4 regions of the Alloalcanivorax dieselolei B5 genome follow, and region 2 is predicted to be linked to each of the others. Evidence: predicted binding sites of a transcription regulator. Region 2 holds the regulator's gene; each other region holds the start of a gene.
What was found. The regulator sigma-54, encoded in region 2, starts transcription at its own class of promoters, with help from an activator protein. The targets are predictions, from matches to a motif close to TGGCACNNNNNTTGCTNT.
Positions count from the first base shown of each region.

Region 1 (5,286 bases), 2.2 Mb from region 2:
GCAGCACCAGCATCAGCAGAGTACAGAGCAGTAGTCGCATCAGTTGAAGTTAACCTGGGGCGCTTGCTCCGCCCCTTCCGTGGTGGCTTCGAAGGAAGGCCGTATTTCCATCTCACTGTACAGCATGCTGTGCCAGATACGACCCGGGAAGGTGCGAATCTCGGTATTGTATTGCTGCACCGCGGTGATGTAGTCCCGGCGCGCCACGGCAATGCGGTTCTCGGTGCCTTCCAACTGCGATTGCAAGGTCAGGAAATTCTGGTTGGCCTTGAGATCCGGGTAGCGCTCCACCACCACCATCAGTCGCTGCAAAGCGGAACCAAGCTGCTGCTGCGCCGCCTCGAACTGCTGCAGTTTCTGCGGGTCGTTAATCAGACTTTCATCGGCCTGAATGGAACCGACCTTGGCGCGGGCTTCAGTGACCTCCACCAGCACCTCCCGCTCGTGTTCCATGTAACCCCGTACCGTACTGACCAGGTTCGGCACCAGATCCGCGCGCCGCTGATACTGGTTCTCCACCTGCCCCCAGGCGGCCTTCACCTGCTCGTCATAGGTGGGAATATTGTTGATACCGCAGCCGGTGAGGCCGAACAGAATCGACAGCAACAGGACAAAACGCCAATGCTTCATTGCGGGGTCTCCCTATCCAAACCGAGGACGTCCAGCACTTCCTGGACGTCATTTGTATTGCTTTGCCCGATGGCCAGCAAGCGCTCCTTGACGGTGCGTGGCTGCGCCTTGATGCGGGCTTCGAGCCGGCAGGCGCTGGCGCGATCCGCCACCGCCGCCCGCCAAACCAGGGTCACCGGCCGTCGCGCCCGAGTATAACGGGCCCCACGGGGACCTTCATTGTGTTCCCGGTGACGGCGCTCCACATCGGTGGTGACGCCGGTATACAGTGAACCGTCCACGCAGCGCAGTATATATACGCACCACTGTTGCATGGTTTTACATCTCCCGCGTCGACAGTTGCTATCATCAAAACATACCCCGCTCCGCCAGCGAAGGCGGCGACACTACAATACAAGGATTTCCGGAGACACGCATGATTACTTACCTCTATTGGGTTCTGGTTGCGATCCTGATTTTTCTCAGTCTGTTCCTGGTCGGTGCCCGCATGGGCAAGTGGAAACCGGCGGTGATCCTGGCGGTGCTGGTATGGTTGGCGGGCACCGTGTTGTATTACTTCTGGCTTGAGCAGATTTTCGTCAAGCGGCTGGGCGGCACCATGACGCTGAGCGTGCCGGCGGGGCAGCAGCACATCGCCGCCACCTGGAAAGGCGACAATCTGTGGCTTGAGAACTACGACCCGGAAACCAACCGCTGTATTTTCCGTGAATACTCCCGTGGCAATCTGCTGGAAGGCCAAGTGGTGATAGAAAACTGTCACCCTCTGCGTGCCGGTGGCGGTGGTCGTGCGGACAACAAGGCGGACAACAAGAGTGCCGACGATAGTGGCGCCGAGGACACCACCATCCCCAAACGCCCGCGAACCGCGCTTTAAACCTCCGCCGGGCCCTGAAAATGCGCCACCGGCGTCTCTCTCCGGTGGCCTTCCCACCGCCGCGCTGCTATCGTTGAAGGTCGTCCACGCCGATGATTCGCCTTCCCCATGAAAGTGCGTACCACCAAGGAACAGCAGCGCGAGCGACTGCGCCGGGATATGGAGCGTTTTCTGTCCCGGGGCGGGAGTATCAAGCGCGTGCCGCCCGGCACCAGCGGCGAGCCCCCGCAAGGTGCCCGGCCGTTATCCCCGTTCAGCCACACGCCCAGGCCCCAGCGCACTGATCTGTCACGGCTGGCCGCCACCATCGACGCCCGCAAGCACAAACCCAAGGTACGCCGCGCCAGATCCACGACGCCGCGCCGCCGGCTGATCTATGACGACTTCGGCGAGCCATTACGCTGGGTCTGGGAAGACGCCACCACCGCCCCCGACACCCCGGACAAGGAGAACTCATGACCCGCCTGATCGCGCTGAGCCTGCTGCTGCTCGGTTCCCTGGCCCAGGCCGATATCATTGAACAGAAAGTGAACCTGCCCGGTGGCGTCGGCACCGGGGTACTGTACATGGACGAGGATCAGGAGCGGGTCACCGCCGGCGTCATCGTGGTCCACGAATGGTGGGGCCTGAACAACTACATCCGTAACCGGAGTCGGCAACTGGCCGCAAAAGGCTACGTGGCACTGGCCGTGGACATGTACAACGAAAAAGTGGCGCAGCACCCCAAGGACGCCAAGGCGTTCATGGAGCAGGCCCTGGCCGAGCCGGAAAAGATGACCGCCCGCTTCAATGCCGCCAAGACGCTGCTGCGCAAGATGCAGTATGTGGATGACAACCGGATTTACGCGGTGGGCTACTGTTTCGGTGGCGGCGTGGTGCTGGAGCAGGCCCGCGGGGGCAATGATCTGGCCGGCGTGGCCAGCTTCCACGGCACCCTGGCGACGCAAAATCCAGCGGGTCCCGGCGACATCAAGGCACGCATCCTGGTGGCCACCGGGCAGGCCGACCCCATGGTGCCACCGGAGCAGGTCTCGGCACTGGTGGAGGAACTGAACAACGCCGGCGCGGAATATCAGCTGCTCAGCTTCCCCGACGCCAAGCACGGCTTCACCAATCCCGAGGCGGATCAGTTTGGTCAGCGTTTCGACATGCCCCTGGCCTACGACGCCGAAGCCGACCGGGAGAGCTGGCGGGCACTGACGGAGTTTCTCGATAGCACACCCTGACGCCCCTGAATGCACCACCTTCGGGCATGGCGCACCAAACTGGCGCCATGCCCGCCCCATCCGCAGGCCCTCCACCCCGTTTTTCCTCCCCCGATCCCCCGCAATCCCTGGCCTGCACCGATTTGGCACCGCTCTTGCTGGTATACCGGCGTGAGGAATCGAATGGCCGGTGGCCATCCACACTCGACAATTTGCTTCCAATAGACCGCTAGGGTTCCGATCGGCGCCGCCGATGCCTGGTCCGAGAGCAGTCGACCTTCGCTGAAGGTTACACGGCGGGACAAAAGCCCGGGAGGACACGATGACACCTGTCATTGGATTCCTCTTCGTCCGTAACCCAGGAGGTCCGACATGACCCGTTTGCTCACCACCGTCTGCACCACCGCCCTGCTCGCCCTGACGCTCGCCACCCCTGTCCAGGCCCAGGCCCGGGACAGTTTCAAGGTCTGCTGGTCCATCTACGTGGGCTGGCTGCCCTGGGACTACGGCGCCGCCGAAGGCATCGTCGACAAATGGGCGGACAAGTACGACATCGACATCGAAGTGGTACAGATCAACGACTACATCGAGTCCATCAACCAGTACACCGCCGGCCAGTTCGACGGTTGCACCATGACCAACATGGACGCCCTGACCATCCCCGCCGCCGGCGGCGTCGACAGCACCGCGCTGATCGTTGGTGACTTCTCCAACGGCAACGACGGCATCGTGCTCAAGGACGCCGATAAACTCGAGGCCATCAAGGGCCGTCGCGTCAATCTGGTGGAACTGTCCGTCTCCCACTACCTGCTGGCCCGGGCGCTGGACAGCGTGGGACTCAGCGAGCGCGACATCACCGTGGTCAACACCGCCGACGCCGATCTGGTATCCGCTTTCAATACCCCCGACGTAACCGCCCTGGCCACCTGGAATCCGCTGCTGGGCACAATCAAGGAGTCTCCGGAAGCCAATCTGGTGTTCGACTCTTCCAAAATTCCCGGCGAAATCATCGACCTGATGGTGGTGAACACCGACACCCTGAAAGCCAATCCAGCCCTGGGCAAAGCGCTCACCGGCGCCTGGTACGAAATCATGGGGCACCTCAATGACAGCGGCTTCCGCCAGCATCTGGCCAATGTCGCCGCCACCGACCTGGACGGCCTGCGGATGCAGCTCGACGCCACCCGCCTGTTCGACAAAGCCGAGGACGCGGTCACCTTCACCAACAGCCCGGCGCTGAAGGACACCATGCAGAAAGTGGCGGAATTCTCTTTTGACCACGGTCTGCTCGGCGAAGGCGCCCCGGATGCCGGCTTCGTTGGCGTGGAAACCCCCGCCGGCGTCTACGGCAACAACGGCAACGTCAAACTGCGCTTTGACCCGACCTACATGACGATGGCCGCCGAGGGTGAGCTGTAACCGGCCCCTCGTGCCTTGTCACCGCCCACAGGAGTCGCCATGAAGAAGTTGATCAACCGGCAACCCGGACGGGTCGCCACCTGGGCGCTGGGGCTGTTGCCCTTCGCCCTTCTGCTGGTGGTGTACCTGCTGGCTTCCGACGCCCGCCTGGAAGCCAACCCCAACGACAAACTGCTGCCGGCGTTCAGCGCCATGGGCGATGCCATTCAACGCATGGCGTTCGAACCCAGCAAGCGCAGCGGCGAGTACCTGTTATGGGCGGATACCCTGGCCAGCCTCACCCGCCTGGCCATCGGCGTCGGCATCAGCGCCTTGATGGGGCTGGTCTTCGGCATTGTCACCGGCACCCTGCCCTATGCCCGCGCCGGTCTGTCCCCGCTGATCACCGGGCTGTCGCTGGTGCCGCCGATGGCGATCCTGCCAATCCTGTTCATTCTGTTCGGCCTCGGTGAACTGGCCAAGGTGATGCTGATCATCATCGGCATCACGCCGTTCCTGATCCGCGACTTGCAGCAAAGGGCTCAGGAGATCCCCGCCGAGCAGGTGATCAAGATGCAGACGCTCGGCGCCAACACCTGGCAGATCATCCTGCGTCTGGTGTGGCCGCAAATCATGCCGCGCCTGATCAGCGCCGTGCGGCTGTCACTGGGATCCGCCTGGCTGTTCCTGATCGCCGCCGAAGCCATCGCCGCCACCGAGGGACTGGGCTATCGCATTTTCCTGGTGCGCCGCTACCTGTCCATGGATGTGATCCTGCCCTACGTGCTCTGGATCACCCTGCTGGCGTTCGCCATCGATTTCCTGCTGGCCCGTTATTCCCGCTGGCGTTACCCCTGGTTCCACGGCAGCCACTGAGTAAAGCGAGGAGAGGCCCATGGCCATCATCGAAATGAACAATCTGTGGAAGGAGTATGGCGACCAGGTGGTGCTGGAACGCCTCAACGCCGAGGTGCAGGAAGGGGAATTCGTCACCCTGGTGGGCGCCTCCGGCTGCGGCAAGACCACCTTTCTGAAAATGCTGCTCGGCACCGAATCGCCCACCCGGGGCAAGCTGCTGCTGGACGGCGCGCCGATCCCGGATCAGCCGGACGAGACCCGCGGCATCGTGTTCCAGCGCTATTCGGTGCTGCCGCATCTGAGCGCGCTGGAAAACGTCAT
Region 1 covers NC_018691.1:1,260,761-1,266,046, reverse strand. The annotation lists gene B5T_RS05780 (TPM domain-containing protein) at 1-40, opposite strand, end outside; gene B5T_RS05775 (LemA family protein) at 40-630, opposite strand; gene B5T_RS05770 (GIY-YIG nuclease family protein) at 627-944, opposite strand; gene B5T_RS05765 (hypothetical protein) at 1,046-1,504, shown strand; gene B5T_RS05760 (hypothetical protein) at 1,613-1,963, shown strand; gene B5T_RS05755 (dienelactone hydrolase family protein) at 1,960-2,730, shown strand; guanidine-I (ykkC/yxkD leader) riboswitch at 2,928-3,027, shown strand; gene B5T_RS05750 (putative urea ABC transporter substrate-binding protein) at 3,082-4,128, shown strand; gene B5T_RS05745 (ABC transporter permease) at 4,168-4,983, shown strand; gene B5T_RS05740 (ABC transporter ATP-binding protein) at 5,003-5,286, shown strand, end outside.
Region 1: the regulator sigma-54 is predicted to act here: its motif matches at 2,854-2,871, upstream of B5T_RS05750 (putative urea ABC transporter substrate-binding protein).

Region 2 (5,286 bases):
CGCCATGGTGGCCCGCCGGGCCCGGGACCTGGGTATCGAACACGTGATCCAGGGTCGCGAGGACAAAGGCGTGGCCCTGTCCGCGCTGGCACAACAACTGGGCCTGAGCGCCGGAGAAATCGGTTACATGGGCGACGACGAACCGGACGTGCCGGCGCTGGAGTGGGCCGGGCTGGGCTTCGCCCCGGCCAACGCCCACGCGGCGGCGCGCAGCGCCGCCGGCACTGTCACCGAGGCGCGCGGCGGCGAAGGGGCGGTACGGGAAGTGTGCGACAGCCTGCTGCGGCTGCGGGAGGGGCAGTGAGACGGCCCGGCCTGCTCAGCGCCAGCGGCGTCATCCTGCTCGGGTTGATCGTGATGATGACCCTGCACGAATGGGGCAACCCACTGGAAGGTGACAATGAAGCGTTCCTCAGCGCCCCGGTGATCACCGCGGAAAACATTGTCGCCCGCCAGTTCAACCGCGACAGCGGCGAAGTGGAATACCGGCTTCTGGCCAACAATCTGGAACAATACGAACGCGAAGCGCTGACGCTGCTCGATCACCCGGACCTGCGCCTGAACAACGGCAACAGCCAGTGGACCATCCAGGCCGACAATGGTGAAGTACGCGACAACGGCGATGTGATCGTCTTCGAAAACAACGTCGAGGCGGTCAGCAAGAACAACGGCGTCACCCTCGATACCCGGGAGCTGCACTACCTGAGCCGTGATCGCCAGGTTTCCGCCCCGGACACCGTCAATATGCGACACAGTGAAGGCAGCACCCGGGCGGGCCGCATGGACGCGGACCTGGACACCGGGCGCATGACTCTCAAGCAAGGAGTAGTAAGTGAATTCAAAGGACCCAAGCCATAACGGTCCGGTGCATGGCCCGCTGCGCCGTCTGCGCGCGGTAATCGCCGCCGCCATTCTGGTTCCAGCGCTGGCCGTGGCCCAGTCTGGTGCCGAAGGCCCGGTGGAGGTCAGCGCCAACCAGGCGGTGTTCGAACGGGACGCCGGCACTGGCGTATACCGGGGTGACGCCGAGCTGATCCAGGGCAACCGTCGACTCAACGCCGATGTCTTGCGGCTGTTCACCGAGAACGAGCAACTGGTGCGGGTGGAAGCCACCGGCAGTCCGGTGCGCATGCGCGAAGGCAAGGACCTGGACGCCCACGCCGACAACCTGGTCTACGATCTCAAGCGCCGTCGTCTGATCCTCACCGGCAACGCCTATGTGCAGCATCAGGGCAACACCTTCGAAGGGGCCCGGGTGGAATATGACCTCAACTCCCGACGGATGGATGCCAGCAGCGAGGGCGACAAACGGGTGCGGCTGGTGATTCCCGCCGCCAATGCCTCCCAGGCTCAGAGCGGCGATAACGGCGACGAGGCGTCGCAAACCGGCGAAGACAACCAGGGCCAGGACGACGGCGCGCCACAATCGCCCGCCAACAGCACCCCCAATGAAACGGAGAGCCCCTGACCATGGCGAAACTGAATGCCCGCCAACTGGCCAAAAGCTACAAAGGGCGCCGTGTCATCGAGGACGTCTCCCTGGAAGTGGAAGCGGGCCAGATCGTGGGCCTGCTGGGCCCCAACGGCGCCGGCAAGACCACCTGCTTTTACATGATCGTCGGGCTGGTGGAAGCGGACGCCGGGCGCATCGAGATCAACGGCGAGGACATCACCCACCTGCCCATGCACGGGCGCGCCAAGCGCGGTATCGGCTACCTGCCTCAGGAGGCGAGCATCTTCCGCCGTCTGACCGTGGAACAGAACATCATGGCGATCCTCGAAACCCGCAAGGAACTGAGCAAAGCCGAGCGCGAGCAGGAGCTGAACAATCTGCTCGAGGAATTCCACATTACCCATATCCGCGACAGCATGGGCATGAGCCTGTCCGGTGGCGAGCGGCGGCGGGCGGAGATCGCCCGTGGCCTGGCCACGGATCCGGCGTTCATTTTGCTCGATGAGCCGTTCGCCGGGGTCGACCCGATCTCGGTGAATGACATCAAGGGCATCATTCGTCATCTCAAGGATCGCGGCATCGGCGTGCTGATCACCGACCACAACGTGCGCGAAACGCTGGATATCTGCGATACCGCCTATATCTGCAGCGCCGGTAACATCATCGCCGAGGGCGATTCCCAGACCATCCTCGGTAATCAACAGGTCCGCGACGTCTATCTGGGCGCCGACTTTCGGCTATGACGCGCCTCTACTCTTTTTCAATTGCAATTTCAACATTGGCATACATATTGCTTAAATGAATTGCGAAACCTTGAAAGACGCTGCTATTCTGCCGCCTTGGCGATTCACCGGACCACCAAGGCAGTATGAAACCGAGTCTACAACTCCAGATCGGCCAGCAGCTCACCATGACGCCGCAGTTGCAGCAGGCGATTCGCTTGCTGCAACTGTCGACGCTGGACCTGCGCCAGGAAATCCAGCAGGCGGTGGAAACCAACCCCCTGCTGGAACTTGAAGAGGGGGTCGAGGCCTACACCGAGGACGACACCCCCGCCGATGACGATTGGGAAGCGGAGGAAATGGACCTCGAACGCGACGAGGCCCTGGACGACCTGGTGGATGGACCGGTGGAGAGCGACAGCGAATGGGACGACCTCTATGTGGGCCAGTCCGGTTCCGGCTCGGGCGGCGGCGAGGACGATGACGCCGACGCCTGGCAACAGCGCCACGTCGCTCCGGTCACCCTCCAGGACCATCTGCTCTGGCAACTCAATCTCAGCCCGATGAGCGACCGGGACCGGGTCATCGCCGGCATCCTCATCGACGCCCTCGACCACCGTGGCTACCTGTCCCTGCCCCTGGATGATCTGCTCGACACCGCCGAGCGGCAAATCGCCGACGCCGATGATCCGGTGGAGGAAGACGAAGTGGTGGCGGTCCTGCACCGACTGCAGCAATTCGACCCGATCGGCGTGGCCAGCCGTGATCTGGCCGAATGCCTGGGCGTGCAATTGCGCCAACAGCCCGCCGACACCCCGCACCTGGACACCGCGACCGCCCTGCTCGGGCATCTCGCGCTACTGGAAAAGCACGACTATGCCGGACTGCGCCGCACCATGGGGGTGACGGAAAGCGATCTCCTCGACGCCCTGGCGTTGTTGCGCACCCTGGACCCGGCCCCGGGCGAACAAATCGGCGGCGAGGTGGCGGAATACGCGGTTCCCGATGTGGTGGTGCGCCCCTTCCGCGGCGGCTGGCGGGTGGAACTGAACGAAGAAGTCCTGCCCAAGGTCAACCTGAACGCCCAGTACGCCCGCCTGGCCCGCCGCACCGAGGGCGAGGACGGCCAGTACCTGCGTAACTGCATGCAGGAGGCGCGCTGGTTCCTGAAAAGCCTGCAAAGCCGTAATGACACCCTGCTGAAGGTGGCCCGGCGCATCGTCGAGGTGCAGCAGGACTTCTTCCACTATGGCGAGGAAGCGATGAAACCGCTGGTGCTGGCCGATATCGCCGAGGCGGTGGAGATGCACGAATCCACCATCAGCCGGGTCACCAATCAAAAGTTCATGCTCACGCCCCGAGGGGTGTTCGAGCTGAAGTATTTCTTTTCCAGTCACGTGGACACGGAAGGCGGCGGTGAATGTTCTTCCACCGCCATTCGTGCCATCATTAAGAAGCTGGTCGCCGCCGAGAACCCTCGCAAGCCACTCAGCGACAATAAGCTGGCCAGTTTGCTCAATGAGCAAGGGATCAAGGTGGCGCGCCGGACCGTCGCCAAGTATCGGGAGGCGATGCGAATCCCGTCTTCCAGCGCTCGCAAACGTCTGGTTTGACGACGCGGGAAACGGCTTATAACCCGGGCCAGAGGCCGGGGTTAAATAACGAGGCAAAGGAGCCAGCTATGCAAATCAACATCAGTGGCCATCACCTGGATATCACCGAAGCCCTTCGTGATTATGTGGACGACAAGTTTTCCAAGCTGGAACGGCATTTCGACCAGATCACTAGCATTCAGGTAATCCTGTCCCCGGAGCCGAACACCCACAAGGCGGAATCCACCATCCACATTTCCGGCGGCGAAGTCTTCGCCACCGCCGAGGCCGGTGACATGTACGCGGCTATTGATGCCCTGACCAGTAAGCTGGATCGTCAGATTCTCAAACACAAGGAGAAGACCGTGAGCCGCAAGCACGGTCACTAAGCGGATCTATGCGAGTACGAGAACTTCTCACCGAGGACCGCACCCATAACGGTATCGAGGTGGGTAGCAAAAAACGCCTTCTGGATCAGGTTGCCGAGCTGGCCGCGGCCAGTTGCGGCGACCTCGGTGCCCAGGACGTGTTCGATGCACTGGTGGCCCGGGAGCGCCTGGGCTCCACCGGTATCGGTGAAGGCATCGCCATCCCCCACTGTCGGCTCGGACGCTGCGAGCAGGCAGTGGGCCTGCTGCTGAAACTGGCCGAACCGGTGGACTTCGATGCCGTGGACGGCCGGCCGGTGGATCTGGTGTTCGTTCTGCTGGTGCCTGAACAGAACCCCGAACAGCACCTCAAGACCCTGAGTCACCTGGCCAACCTGTTCAACGACGAGGATTATCGGCGTGAACTGCGCCAGGCCACGGACGATCACCAACTCTATATTACCGCCGTGGAGTCAGAGGCCGAATTGCGCCTGGCTTCATAAGCTACGACGGGGCCCATGCGGCCGGTTCTCCCCGGCCCGGGCGTCTTTTCGGGGAAGAAAGCGTCAATCGCCATGAAACTGACCATTCTCAGCGGCCGGTCCGGATCCGGTAAGACCACGGCTCTGCAAGCACTGGAAGACCACGGTTATTACTGCGTGGACAACCTGCCTCTGGGCCTGTTGCCGCAACTGGCCGGGCAACTGGATGACGAGGACCGGGTGCTGGAGCGGGTGGCGGTGGGGATCGATGCCCGCAACCTGCCGCGACAACTGCTGGCCTTTCCCTCCACCCTGGCGGAACTGCGCAAGTTGCAGGTGGAAACGGAAATCATCTTTCTCGACGCCGATCACGGCACCCTGCTCAAACGCTTCAGTGCCACCCGGCGCCCACACCCGCTCAGCGGCGATGATCGCACTCTGGCCGATGCCATCGCCTATGAAGCCGAACTGCTCTCCGACATCCGCATGCGCGCGGATCTGGTGATCGACACCAGCACTCTGGATGTCCACTCCCTGCGCAACCAGATCCGCCAGCGGGTAGCCGGCCGCAACGTCAAACTGTCGCTGTTGATCCAATCGTTCGGCTTCAAGAACGGTCTGCCCAACGACGCCGATCTGGTCTACGACGTGCGCATGCTGCCCAATCCC
Region 2 covers NC_018691.1:3,971,539-3,976,824, forward strand. The annotation lists gene B5T_RS17645 (KdsC family phosphatase) at 1-304, shown strand, start outside; gene lptC (LPS export ABC transporter periplasmic protein LptC) at 301-858, shown strand; gene lptA (lipopolysaccharide transport periplasmic protein LptA) at 833-1,468, shown strand; gene lptB (LPS export ABC transporter ATP-binding protein) at 1,471-2,196, shown strand; gene B5T_RS17665 (RNA polymerase factor sigma-54) at 2,322-3,788, shown strand; gene hpf (ribosome hibernation-promoting factor, HPF/YfiA family) at 3,857-4,156, shown strand; gene ptsN (PTS IIA-like nitrogen regulatory protein PtsN) at 4,165-4,638, shown strand; gene rapZ (RNase adapter RapZ) at 4,711-5,286, shown strand, end outside.

Region 3 (5,286 bases), 1.7 Mb from region 2:
TCATCCAGATCCTTCAACAGCCCGGTGCCCGGTGCCAGTGGCACGCCGGCGGCTTCGGCCAGGGCGCGGGCTTCGTGCTTGAGCCCGAACTGGCGCAACTGCGTTGGCGTCGGCCCGATGAAGGCAATGCCCTCGGCGTCACAGGCTTCGGCGAAGTCGGCGTTCTCGGAAAGAAAGCCGTAACCGGGAATGATGCCGTCGGCGCCGGTTTCCCGCGCCGCTTTCAGAATGGCGTCGGTACGCAGATAGCTTTCGGCGGCGGTCTGGCCGCCCAGTGCCACCGCTTCATCGGCGGCGCTGACGTGCTGACTGTTGCGGTCGGCGTCGGAGTATACCGCCACGGAGGCGATGCCCATTTGTTTCAGGGTGCGGCAGATGCGGACCGCGATTTCCCCCCGATTGGCGATGAGCACTTTTTTCAATCCGGTTCCCTTCAACCCGTTTTCTTTCAACATCATTCCGATCCCGTTTTAGTTTGCCGTGTTTTGCCGTTGGGCGATGTAGGCCCGCCAGCCCCCCAGTGCGGTGATGTCGGTGGCGTCGTCGATGGCCCAGCCTTCGCAGATGAACCCTTTCACCAGGCGGCCATTGGCGGTTTCCAGTGAGCCGATCCCCAGCGGTGGCGGGATCAGCCCGACAAAGCCGCCGAACTCGCTGACCGGCAGTTGCCACAGTTCGATCTGGATGGCGGCGCCGTCATCGCTCTTGATCAGGCCGGGTTTCGGCGGCGTGGTATTGGCCAGGACATAAAGGCGATAACAGGGCGCGGTTTCGGTGGCTTCCAGCAAGACGCCGCCGCGTTCGGTAAGTTGGTCATTCAGAGGCATGCCACTGAGGTGGGCACCCACCACCGCGACGGTGATGTGATCGGCGTGGTCTTCGCTGGCTTGCGCGGGGGGGACTTGCGGCAGATCGCTGCCAACGGCACCGGCCTGCCAGGGCTGATGCCGTTGCCAGCGGCGCCCGAACTCGGCCAGGGCGGCGTCGTGCCAGGCCGGGCCAATCAGCGTGATTCCGCAGGGCAGACCGTCCTCGCGGAAGCCGCCGGGCAGGGCCAGGGCGCATTGATCCAGCAGATTGACGAAGTTGGTCCAAACACCGAGCTGGCTGTTGAGACGAATGGGATCGGCGTTGACGTCGCCGATGCGATAGATGCCCGGTGAGGTCGGCACCAGCAGCGCATCCACCTGGGACAGCAGGGCATCGGCCTGGCGTTTCAGATCCGCCAGTTTGTACTGAGCACGGAAAGCATCGACCGCGCTCATGCCCTCGGCCACGCCGATGACATCGCGGATCACCGGCAGCAGCGCGTCCTGTTCTTGCATCAAGGGTTCCGCCACGGAGTAACGCTCGGCTACCCAGGGGCCCTGATAGAGCAGGGCAGCGGTGTCGTGCAGCACCTGCAGATCCAGCGGCACTAATTCGGCGATTTCGGCCATGGCGCTGAGCTGTTGCTGCCAAACCTGCTCCGCCTGAGTGTCGCCGAACCAGGGCAGTTGATCGGGAATACCGAGCTTCGGCCGCGCCGGCAGGGCCTTGGGGCGTGCCGCCGGGTCCGGGCGGCTGTAGCCGTCCTCGGCATCGTAGCCGCGATACAGGTCGTAAACGGTTTCCGCATCCGCCACTGACAGGGCGAATACGCTGACGCAATCCAGAGTGCGGCAAGCCGGTACCACGCCACGGGCGCTCATGCTGCCCTTGGTGGGTTTCAGGCCGACGGTGTTGGTGAAACCGGCGGGCACACGACCGGAACCGGCGGTGTCGGTGCCCAGCGCGAACGGTACCAGCCCCTGGGAAACCACGGCGGCGGAGCCGGAGCTGGAGCCGCCGGTGATGTAGTCCGGATTGAACGGATTGGGCACCGCGCCGTAGGGCGAGCGCACGCCGACCAGCCCGGTGGCCAACTGATCCAGATTGGTTTTACCGACCAGAATGGCGCCGGCATCCAGCAATGCCTGTACCACCGGGGCGGTGTGTTCAGCGGTATAAGTGAAAGCGGGGCAGGCGGCGGTGGTCGGCAGACCGGCCACGTCGATGTTGTCTTTCACCGCGAACGGAACGCCGTAAAGAGGCAGGGAGGGATCGCTCAGTTGCTCGGCCCGGGCCACCAGATCGGACTCGTCCAGCAGGTGAATCCACAGACTCCGCTCGCTGTCACGCAGAGTCGTGTACAGCGCTTTCATTGCCGAGACCGGCGTGTAGTCTCCCGTCTGATAGGCGTCACGCCATTGTTCCAGAGTCCAGCCAAGCACGTTCGCATACCTCGTTGTATACCAGTAGGTATGCGAGTCAGTGCAAAGGCGGTGCCAACCCGCAGCGGTGCGCTATAAATGGGGAAATATCGCCTATTCGCCGGCGCCGGAGTGGTGATTATCCGGGGCCGTCGTGCGCTGTTCTGGGGCGCTGGCCCCAGAAAGGGGCAGGCATCAGGAGGTTTCCTCCCGCAGACGTTGCTTCAAATATTCGGCGAAGCGCGCGGTGGCTACTGGCAGCGAGCGGGAATGCTCCATGCACAAGGTCAGGCGGCCGCGCCGCAGGCCCCGGTCGGACAACGGCAGCGCATGCATGCCGCCGGGCAGATGAGCCGGTGGCATGCCGCTTTGTATTTGAAAGCACACGCCGCCGCTTTTGATGGCGAAGTTCCGCATCATCTCGAAGGAGTTGGATTCCAGCGCCGGTTCCAGCCGTAGCGAGCGGCGGGCCAGAAATTCATCCAGCAGAGCACGCCCGCCCAGTGAGGTGTCCGGCACCGCCAGAGGGTAGGCGATACAGTCGGACAGACGAACCGACTCTCGTGCCGCCAGCGGATGATCCGGTGCCACGAACGCGCAGAGCCGTTGCTCCACTTCGAGAAGCGGCCGGATTTCGGCATCGGCCGGTGGATTGAATACCAGGCCGATGTCCGCCTCGAACTCTTTCAGCCGGGTATGGATGTCGCCACGCCCGCAGATGTAAACGCGAAAACGGATCTTGGGGTGGCGCTGCTGAAAGGCCTCTATGGTCCTGGGCAGGAACTCGGCGGCCATGCCCTCGATGGCGGCAATGCGGACTTCCCCGCGCCGCACACTTTGCAAGTCCTCTATCTCCGAGAGCATGCGTTCCGAGTCGGCGATCTGCTTGCGGGCGTAGGCAATGAACAGTTCACCGGCGGCGGTGAGCCGCACGCCACGCGGACGCCGTTCGAATAACGCCGTGCCGATTTCATCTTCGATATCCAGGATGCGGCGATTGACCGCCGAGGACACCACGTTGAGCTGTTCCGCGGCTTTGCGAATGGAGCCGCTGCGGGCAACGGCGTCAACGTAACGGAGCAGACGCAGGTTATACATGAACAGGCTCTCCGACTGAGTGATGCCGTAACGGCATCGCAATGGTGAATAAATAGCGCTGGTTTGAATCGCCGGATAAATCTTATCGTGCTCCCGTTTCCAGGCCCACCGGAGATTGCCTGTCATGAAAACCCGCGTTCACCGCTTCGCCACCGCCGCCCCGGACGATGTTTCCCCTCTGCGACGGGCGCTGGGCGAAGGCGAGGTCAACGCGGATAAGGTGATCGCGGTTCTCGGCAAGACCGAAGGCAATGGTTGTGTCAACGACTTCACCCGCGCGCTGTCCACCCTGGCGCTGACCCGGCTTTTCTCCGAGGTTCTGGGTCTGAGCGACGAGGCGGTGGCGGAACGCATTGCATTGGTCATGTCCGGTGGCACCGAAGGGGGATTGTCACCGCATATTCTGGTGTTCGAGGTGATGGACGAACCCGCGCTCTCGACGTCGCCGGGGCTGGCGGCGGGCGTCGCGTTCACACCGGCCTTTCTGCCGGAGCAGATCGGTCGGTGGGCGCAGATCGATGCCACCGCGCAAGCGGTACGCGAGGCCATGGCCCGCGCCGGCATCGAGCGCAACGAGGACGTGCATTTCGTACAGATCAAATGTCCGCTGCTGACCTCCGCCCGCTGTGACGAAGCGGCCCGGCGTGGTGCCGCCGTCGCTACTACCGATACCTATGAGTCGATGGCGTATTCGCGTGGCGCTTCGGCGCTTGGCGTGGCGCTTGCATTGGGAGAGCTCGAGCCGGCGCAATTGCGGGACGCCGCCGTCTGTCACGAGTTCGGCCTGTACTCCGGCCGCGCCAGTACTTCCGCCGGGATTGAACTGATGCGCAACGAAATCCTGGTACTCGGTAACGCGCCGGGATGGGACTCGGAATTCCGGATCGGCCATGACGTGATGGCCGATGCCCTGGATGCGGATGCCGTGGCCCGCGCGCTTGCCCGGGTGCCCGGTGATGGCGCCGGTGAACTGGTGGCGCTGCTGGCCAAGGCTGAGCCGTCGCGCAACGGCCTGATTCGTGGTCACCGCCACATCATGTGGGATGACAGTGACATTAATGCCACCCGCCATGCCCGAGCTCTGGTTGGCGGGGTGTTGGCGGGACGTACCGGGCATACCGCTTTGTTTGTTTCCGGGGGCGCCGAACATCAGGGGCCCGATGGTGGCGGCCCTTTGGCGGTGATTACTCGCGCGCTGATTTCTTAATGATCCAATTTACGAGGTCTCTCCGATGCCAATCCTGAATCGTCGTACTTTTATCAAGGCCGCCGGTGTGCTCGGTGCCAGCACGGCACTGCCGGTCAGTCTGGCCCGCGCCGCCGACAAACCGGTGACCGTGGGGTTCATTTATGTCGGCGCCAAGGACGACTTCGGCTATAACCAGGCCCACGCCGAGGCGGCGGCGATCATCAAGGGGTTACCCAACGTCACCGTGATCGAGGAGGAAAACGTTCCGGAAACGGTGGCGGTGCAACGGTCCATGGAGGCGATGATCCGCCAGGACGGTGCTCAGCTTATTTTCCCCACCTCGTTCGGTTACTTCGACCCGCATGTGATTAAAGTGGCGCGCAAGTATCCGGAGGTACGTTTCGCCCATTGCGGCGGGCTTTGGCAAAAAGGGGTTCACCCGGACAACGCCGGCAGCTTCTTCGGCTACATCGACGAGGGCCAGTACCTCAACGGTGTCGTCGCCGGACACATGAGTAAGAGCAAGAAGCTGGGGTTCGTGGCCGCCAAGCCGATCCCGCAGGTATTGCGTAACCTGAATGCCTTCACGCTTGGCGCGCGTTCGGTGGATCCGGAGATCACCACCACGGTGATTTTCACCGGCGACTGGTCGCTGCCGGTGAAGGAAGCGGAAGCTGCCAACAGCCTCATCGATCAGGGCTGTGATGTGCTCACCTGTCACGTCGATGGCCCCAAAGTGTTGGTGGAAACCGCGGAAAAACGCGACGT
Region 3 covers NC_018691.1:782,088-787,373, forward strand. The annotation lists gene uca (urea carboxylase) at 1-458, opposite strand, end outside; gene atzF (allophanate hydrolase) at 471-2,252, opposite strand; gene B5T_RS03630 (LysR family transcriptional regulator) at 2,427-3,329, opposite strand; gene atzD (cyanuric acid amidohydrolase) at 3,454-4,536, shown strand; gene B5T_RS03640 (BMP family ABC transporter substrate-binding protein) at 4,562-5,286, shown strand, end outside.
Region 3: the regulator sigma-54 is predicted to act here: its motif matches at 2,292-2,309, upstream of atzF (allophanate hydrolase).

Region 4 (5,286 bases), 660 kb from region 2:
GGGGTACCGTGACCCTGATCGCGCCCACCGATGAAATCAGCGAGGCGTTTGAAACCCACACCATCGACGGTGTGGAAATCGAATTCCAACTGACCCCGGGCACCGAAGCCCCGGCCGAAATGAACCTGTATTTTCCGCAATGGCGGGCACTGTGCGTGGCCGAGAACGCCTGCCAGTGCATGCACAACATCCTCACTATCCGTGGCGCGCTGGTCCGTGATCCGCGCATCTGGTCCTACTATCTCGGCCAGACCCTGGCCCGCTATGGGGATCGCAGTGATGTGCTGTTTGCCCAGCACCATTGGCCCACCTGGGGCGCGGACAATATCCGTGAGTACCTGGCTGATCAGCGTGATATGTACGCTTTCCTCAACGACGAAACCCTGCGCCTGCTCAACCACGGCCTGACGCCGATGGACATCGCCGAGCACATCAAAAGTCTGCCGCAACCGTTGGCGCAACGCTGGCATGCCCGCGATTATTACGGCTCGGTAAGCCACAACGTGCGCGCCGTTTACCAACGCTACATGGGTTTCTACGACGCCAATCCGGCCCACCTGAATCCGCTGCCGCCGGTGGCAAGCGCCCGCCGTACCATCGAGTGGATGGGCGGTGCCGAAGCGGTACTGGAAAAAGCCAGAGCGGAATTCGAACGCGGTGAATATCGCTGGGTGGCGGAGATCGTCAACCAGGTGGTGTTCGCTGATCCGGACAACGCCGCCGCCAGGGAATTGCAGGCGGATACCCTGGAACAACTGGGGTATCAGTGCGAGAACACTACCTGGCGCAACGCCTACCTCACCGGTGCCCAGGAACTGCGCAAGGGCGTCAAGCGGGTGCCGGGCGGGCAAGCACCGGATCTGGTGCGGGCGCTGACCCCGGCGTTTTTCTTTTCCTTGCTGGCGATCCGGCTGGACAGCGAAAAGGCCGCGTCACAACCGATGACCCTGAACTGGCACTTCCCGGATCTGGATCAGGACTTCGCCCTGACCGTGCGCAATGGCGTGCTCACCTATCTGGAAGGGCACCGCCATGATAACGCCGACGCCAGCGTCACCATGGGCAAGGCCGACCTGGATCAAGTCGGTCTGGGTAAACTGACGTTGCCGCAGTGCATGCAGGACGGTCGGCTGGCGGTGGCCGGGGACCAGGCCAAGGTGGCGGCTCTGTTCAGCATGCTCGATCAGTTCCAGTCTTCCTTCAATATCGTTACCCCGGCGACGCTGGGGTAACCGCTATTGTTCGTCTGATTGCGCGGCGCGCTCCAGCGCCGCCACCTGCTTTTCCAGCGTTTCCAGCTTCTCGCGGGTGCGTTCCAGCACCCGCTGTTGCACATCGAATTCCTCCCGGCTGATCAAATCCAGCCGCGCCAGCGCTTCGCCCAGCACTGCCCTTATACTGTGTTCCACATCGTCGCGCAGCTGCCCCGGATCCCCGGGCAGGCGCCGCTGAATGTCGGCCATTAGTCGATCGATAAAGGGTTGGCTTTGCATGGCCGTAGGCTCCACTATGCGTTCAGTCGGCGTGATGGTATCACTCCAGGTCGGGGTTGTGCGGCACTGACTGCCGTGCCCCAAAATGGAACGCGCTCCAAGTCGGTGCACTATTATACCGCAGCGGAGTCGGAGCGTGGCCCGCGTCGGCGATGTAACCCTTTGAGAAAGCGTGACTTTTTAAAACTGGCATGGGTCGTGCACAAGATGGGTCAGAGCGTTCGCGCAAGTGGATGGATCGGGAACCAAAGAGGGGCCTGAAACGAAACGGACGTTACCGGACGCGTTAAGAGCGTTGAGGAGATAGCAATGAAACTGGTTACAGCCATTATCAAGCCGTTCAAATTGGATGATGTGCGTGAAGCACTGTCCGAGATCGGCGTTCAGGGCATCACCGTTACCGAGGTCAAGGGTTTCGGCCGCCAAAAGGGGCACACCGAGCTCTATCGTGGTGCGGAATACGTCGTCGACTTCCTCCCCAAGGTGAAGATCGAAGTGGCCATTGCCGATGGCAGCCTGGACCAGGTGATCGAAGCAGTCACCAAGGCCGCCAACACCGGCAAGATCGGTGACGGCAAGATCTTCGTCACCAATCTCGAGCAGGCCATTCGCATTCGTACCGGCGAAACCGGTGAGGATGCCATTTAAGAAGTTTTAGAACGTGTGCTGAATCGACCCATGCCAAGGCTTTTGGACACGTTTTTATTTCTCGGAGGGTTGCAACGTGGAAAACCAAATCTTTGAATTGCAGTACGCCATCGACACTTTTTATTTCGTGATCTGTGGCGCACTGGTGATGTGGATGGCCGCGGGCTTCGCCATGCTGGAGGCGGGCCTGGTACGCGCCAAGAACACCACTGAAATTCTGACCAAGAACGTGGCGCTGTTCGCCATCGCTTGCACCATGTACATGGTGTGCGGCTACGCCATCATGTACGACGGTGGCATCTTTCTGAAAGGCATTACCGACTTCGATCTGGGTGGCGTGTTGTCCGCTTCCGCGGAGAACGGCTTCGATGGTGATTCCGTTTACTCTGGTGCGTCCGACTTCTTCTTCCAGGTGGTGTTCGTGGCCACCGCCATGTCCATCGTTTCCGGTGCCGTGGCTGAGCGGATGAAGTTGTGGGCGTTCCTGCTGTTCGCCGTGGTCATGACCGGCCTGATCTATCCGCTGGAAGGCGCCTGGACCTGGGGTGGTGCCGACGTCTTCGGTATGTATAACCTGGGCGACCTGGGCTTCTCCGACTTCGCCGGTTCCGGCATCGTGCACATGGCCGGCGCCGCCGCCGCTCTGGCTGGGGTGCTGCTGCTCGGTCCGCGTAAAGGCAAGTACGGCGCCAACGGGCAGATCAACGCCATTCCCGGCGCCAACCTGCCGCTGGCGACCCTGGGTACCTTCATCCTGTGGATGGGCTGGTTCGGCTTTAACGGCGGTTCCGTGCTGAAACTGGGTGACGCCGCCAACGCGCACTCCGTGGCCGTGGTGTTCATGAACACCAACGCCGCCGCCGCCGGTGGCGCCATCGCCGCCCTGATCGTGGCCCGTATCCTGTTCGGCAAGTCCGACCTGACCATGCTGCTCAACGGCGCTCTGGCCGGGCTGGTGGCGATCACCGCCGAGCCGTCCACGCCGACACCGCTGCTGGCGACCCTGTTTGGTGCGCTCGGTGGTGTGCTAGTGGTGTTCAGCATCGTCACCCTGGACAAGCTGAAAGTCGACGACCCGGTGGGCGCCATCTCGGTGCACGGCGTGGTGGGTCTGCTGGGCCTGCTGCTGGTGCCGATCACCAACAGTGACTCGTCCTTCTCCGGTCAGATCATCGGCGCCCTGACCATCTTCATCTGGGTGTTCGTGGCCAGCCTGATCGTCTGGGGCATCCTCAAGGCGGTGATGGGGGTTCGTGTCACCGAGGAAGAAGAGTACGAAGGCATGGATCTGGTGGACTGCGGTATGGAAGCCTACCCGGAGTTCGTGAAGAGCTGATCGACAACCTTCCCGACGAAAAAAGGGCGCCTGCGAGGCGCCCTTTTTTGTGGCCACCCGTCCTGAATAGAGTTGACACGCTCAATTCGATTTTCCAGGGAGTCTTCATCCAATTGGCGGCGCTTACCTGGGCGCATCGCGATGTGCCCCTGAATAAGGTTTTCAGCACAAATATAGGCGGAAATTCGGGGAGGCTATCATTAACAAAATTTAATGTGTCAGCAACCCCGAGAAAAGCCGGAAGCCTTTATCCTTTGATTTTCTGTTCAAATCAAACAAAAGGAAAATCGATGTGATACCCAATCGCTCAGGTTGTAGAACAGTTGCATACAATGTATACGCAGCATGACTTCCAACGGATAGGGTTGGCGGCCATTCCCTGACTTGGGATAATAGCGTCGAATATGGTTTTCCAGGCGCTTCCAGGGGATCAGCTTGTCCATCTGCTCGAGAAACTTCTCGCGCCGGATTTTCTTCTTTTTGTAGTTGTACTCGGCTTCGGCAAAGCTGATTTGATTCATGGTCGGGTGCTCTCGGGAAATTTTGGATATTATGACAAAATCGGGAAATTATTCAGAGGTTTCCTGGATTAAAATGAAAGAACGCGAGGTTCTGTTGCGCATTTTAGTTGTAGAAGATGATGAAACGGTTCGGTCTTATATCCTGAAAGGATTAAGCGAACATGGCCATACGACAGAGCAGACGGACTCTGGCCGTGATGGTCTATTTATGGCTACAACGGAAGAATTTGACGCCATTGTTCTGGATCGCATGCTTCCTGCACCGGATGGCATGACGATTCTAAAAACACTACGCGCCAGTGGAATCCAAACCCCTGTGTTGATTTTAAGCGCATTGGGGGATGTTGATGATCGGGTAGACGGGTTAAAGGCCGGCGGAGATGATTACCTGGTTAAACCGTTTCAATTTTCCGAATTGATGGCACGACTTGAGGTTATTGCCAAACGCCATAACCCTAGACAGTCAGCAGATACCATACTTAAGGTCGCGGATCTGGAATTGGACTTGCTGAAACATAAAGTCACAAAGAACGGCCAGGCCATAGAAGTTCAACCACGTGAATTTCGTTTGCTGGAATATATCATGCGGAATAGAGGTAAATTGGTGACACGCACAATGCTGCTGGAACAGGTTTGGGATTATCATTTCGATCCGGAAACCAACGTGATAGATGTACATATCAGCCGCATCCGCAGCAAGATTGATGATAAGGGAAAAGCATCCTTTATAAAAACGGTGCGCGGCTCTGGCTATATTTTTAGAGAAAATTAGGATTTTTTATGCAGCTCGGCGCATGGATTAGCAATGTTCGCAATCTGGCCATTCTTTATACAGGCGTATTGATCATTGCGGCTTGTGTGGCGGGCAGCTTTTTGTATATCGCTTATCACGGCAATACTTATACGGAAACACAAGCCGCGTTAGAGGTCGATATTCACGGTTTTAGTGATGTTTATGACTTCTCCGAAAATCCAGAGGCGACACTTCGTAAGGCCGTTGAGCAGCGCCTGGAAAGCCCAGATATCGGCAGTTTTTATTTGCTGAGTGATAAAAATGGAAACCGCATAACAGGCAACCTGTATACAGTGCCTAGCGTTATGGAGGATCAAGACGGTGATTTTGTTCTTTATGATATCCCTTATGGTGAGGTGATTGGCAATGCACCGGAACAAAAAGATGCATTTTTTCCGCATTATGATGTTTTAGCCAAAACGCTCACAGTGGGTGACGGTATGAGTCTGCTTGTCGGGCGCGATGTTGATGCGTTTCAAACTCTTGAAGCGGCTA
Region 4 covers NC_018691.1:4,633,358-4,638,643, reverse strand. The annotation lists gene B5T_RS20790 (alkyl/aryl-sulfatase) at 1-1,232, shown strand, start outside; gene B5T_RS20785 (accessory factor UbiK family protein) at 1,236-1,493, opposite strand; gene glnK (P-II family nitrogen regulator) at 1,803-2,141, shown strand; gene B5T_RS20775 (ammonium transporter) at 2,218-3,477, shown strand; gene B5T_RS20770 (IS5/IS1182 family transposase) at 3,744-3,998, opposite strand; gene B5T_RS20765 (response regulator transcription factor) at 4,072-4,770, shown strand; gene B5T_RS20760 (sensor histidine kinase) at 4,779-5,286, shown strand, end outside.
Region 4: the regulator sigma-54 is predicted to act here: its motif matches at 1,681-1,698, upstream of glnK (P-II family nitrogen regulator).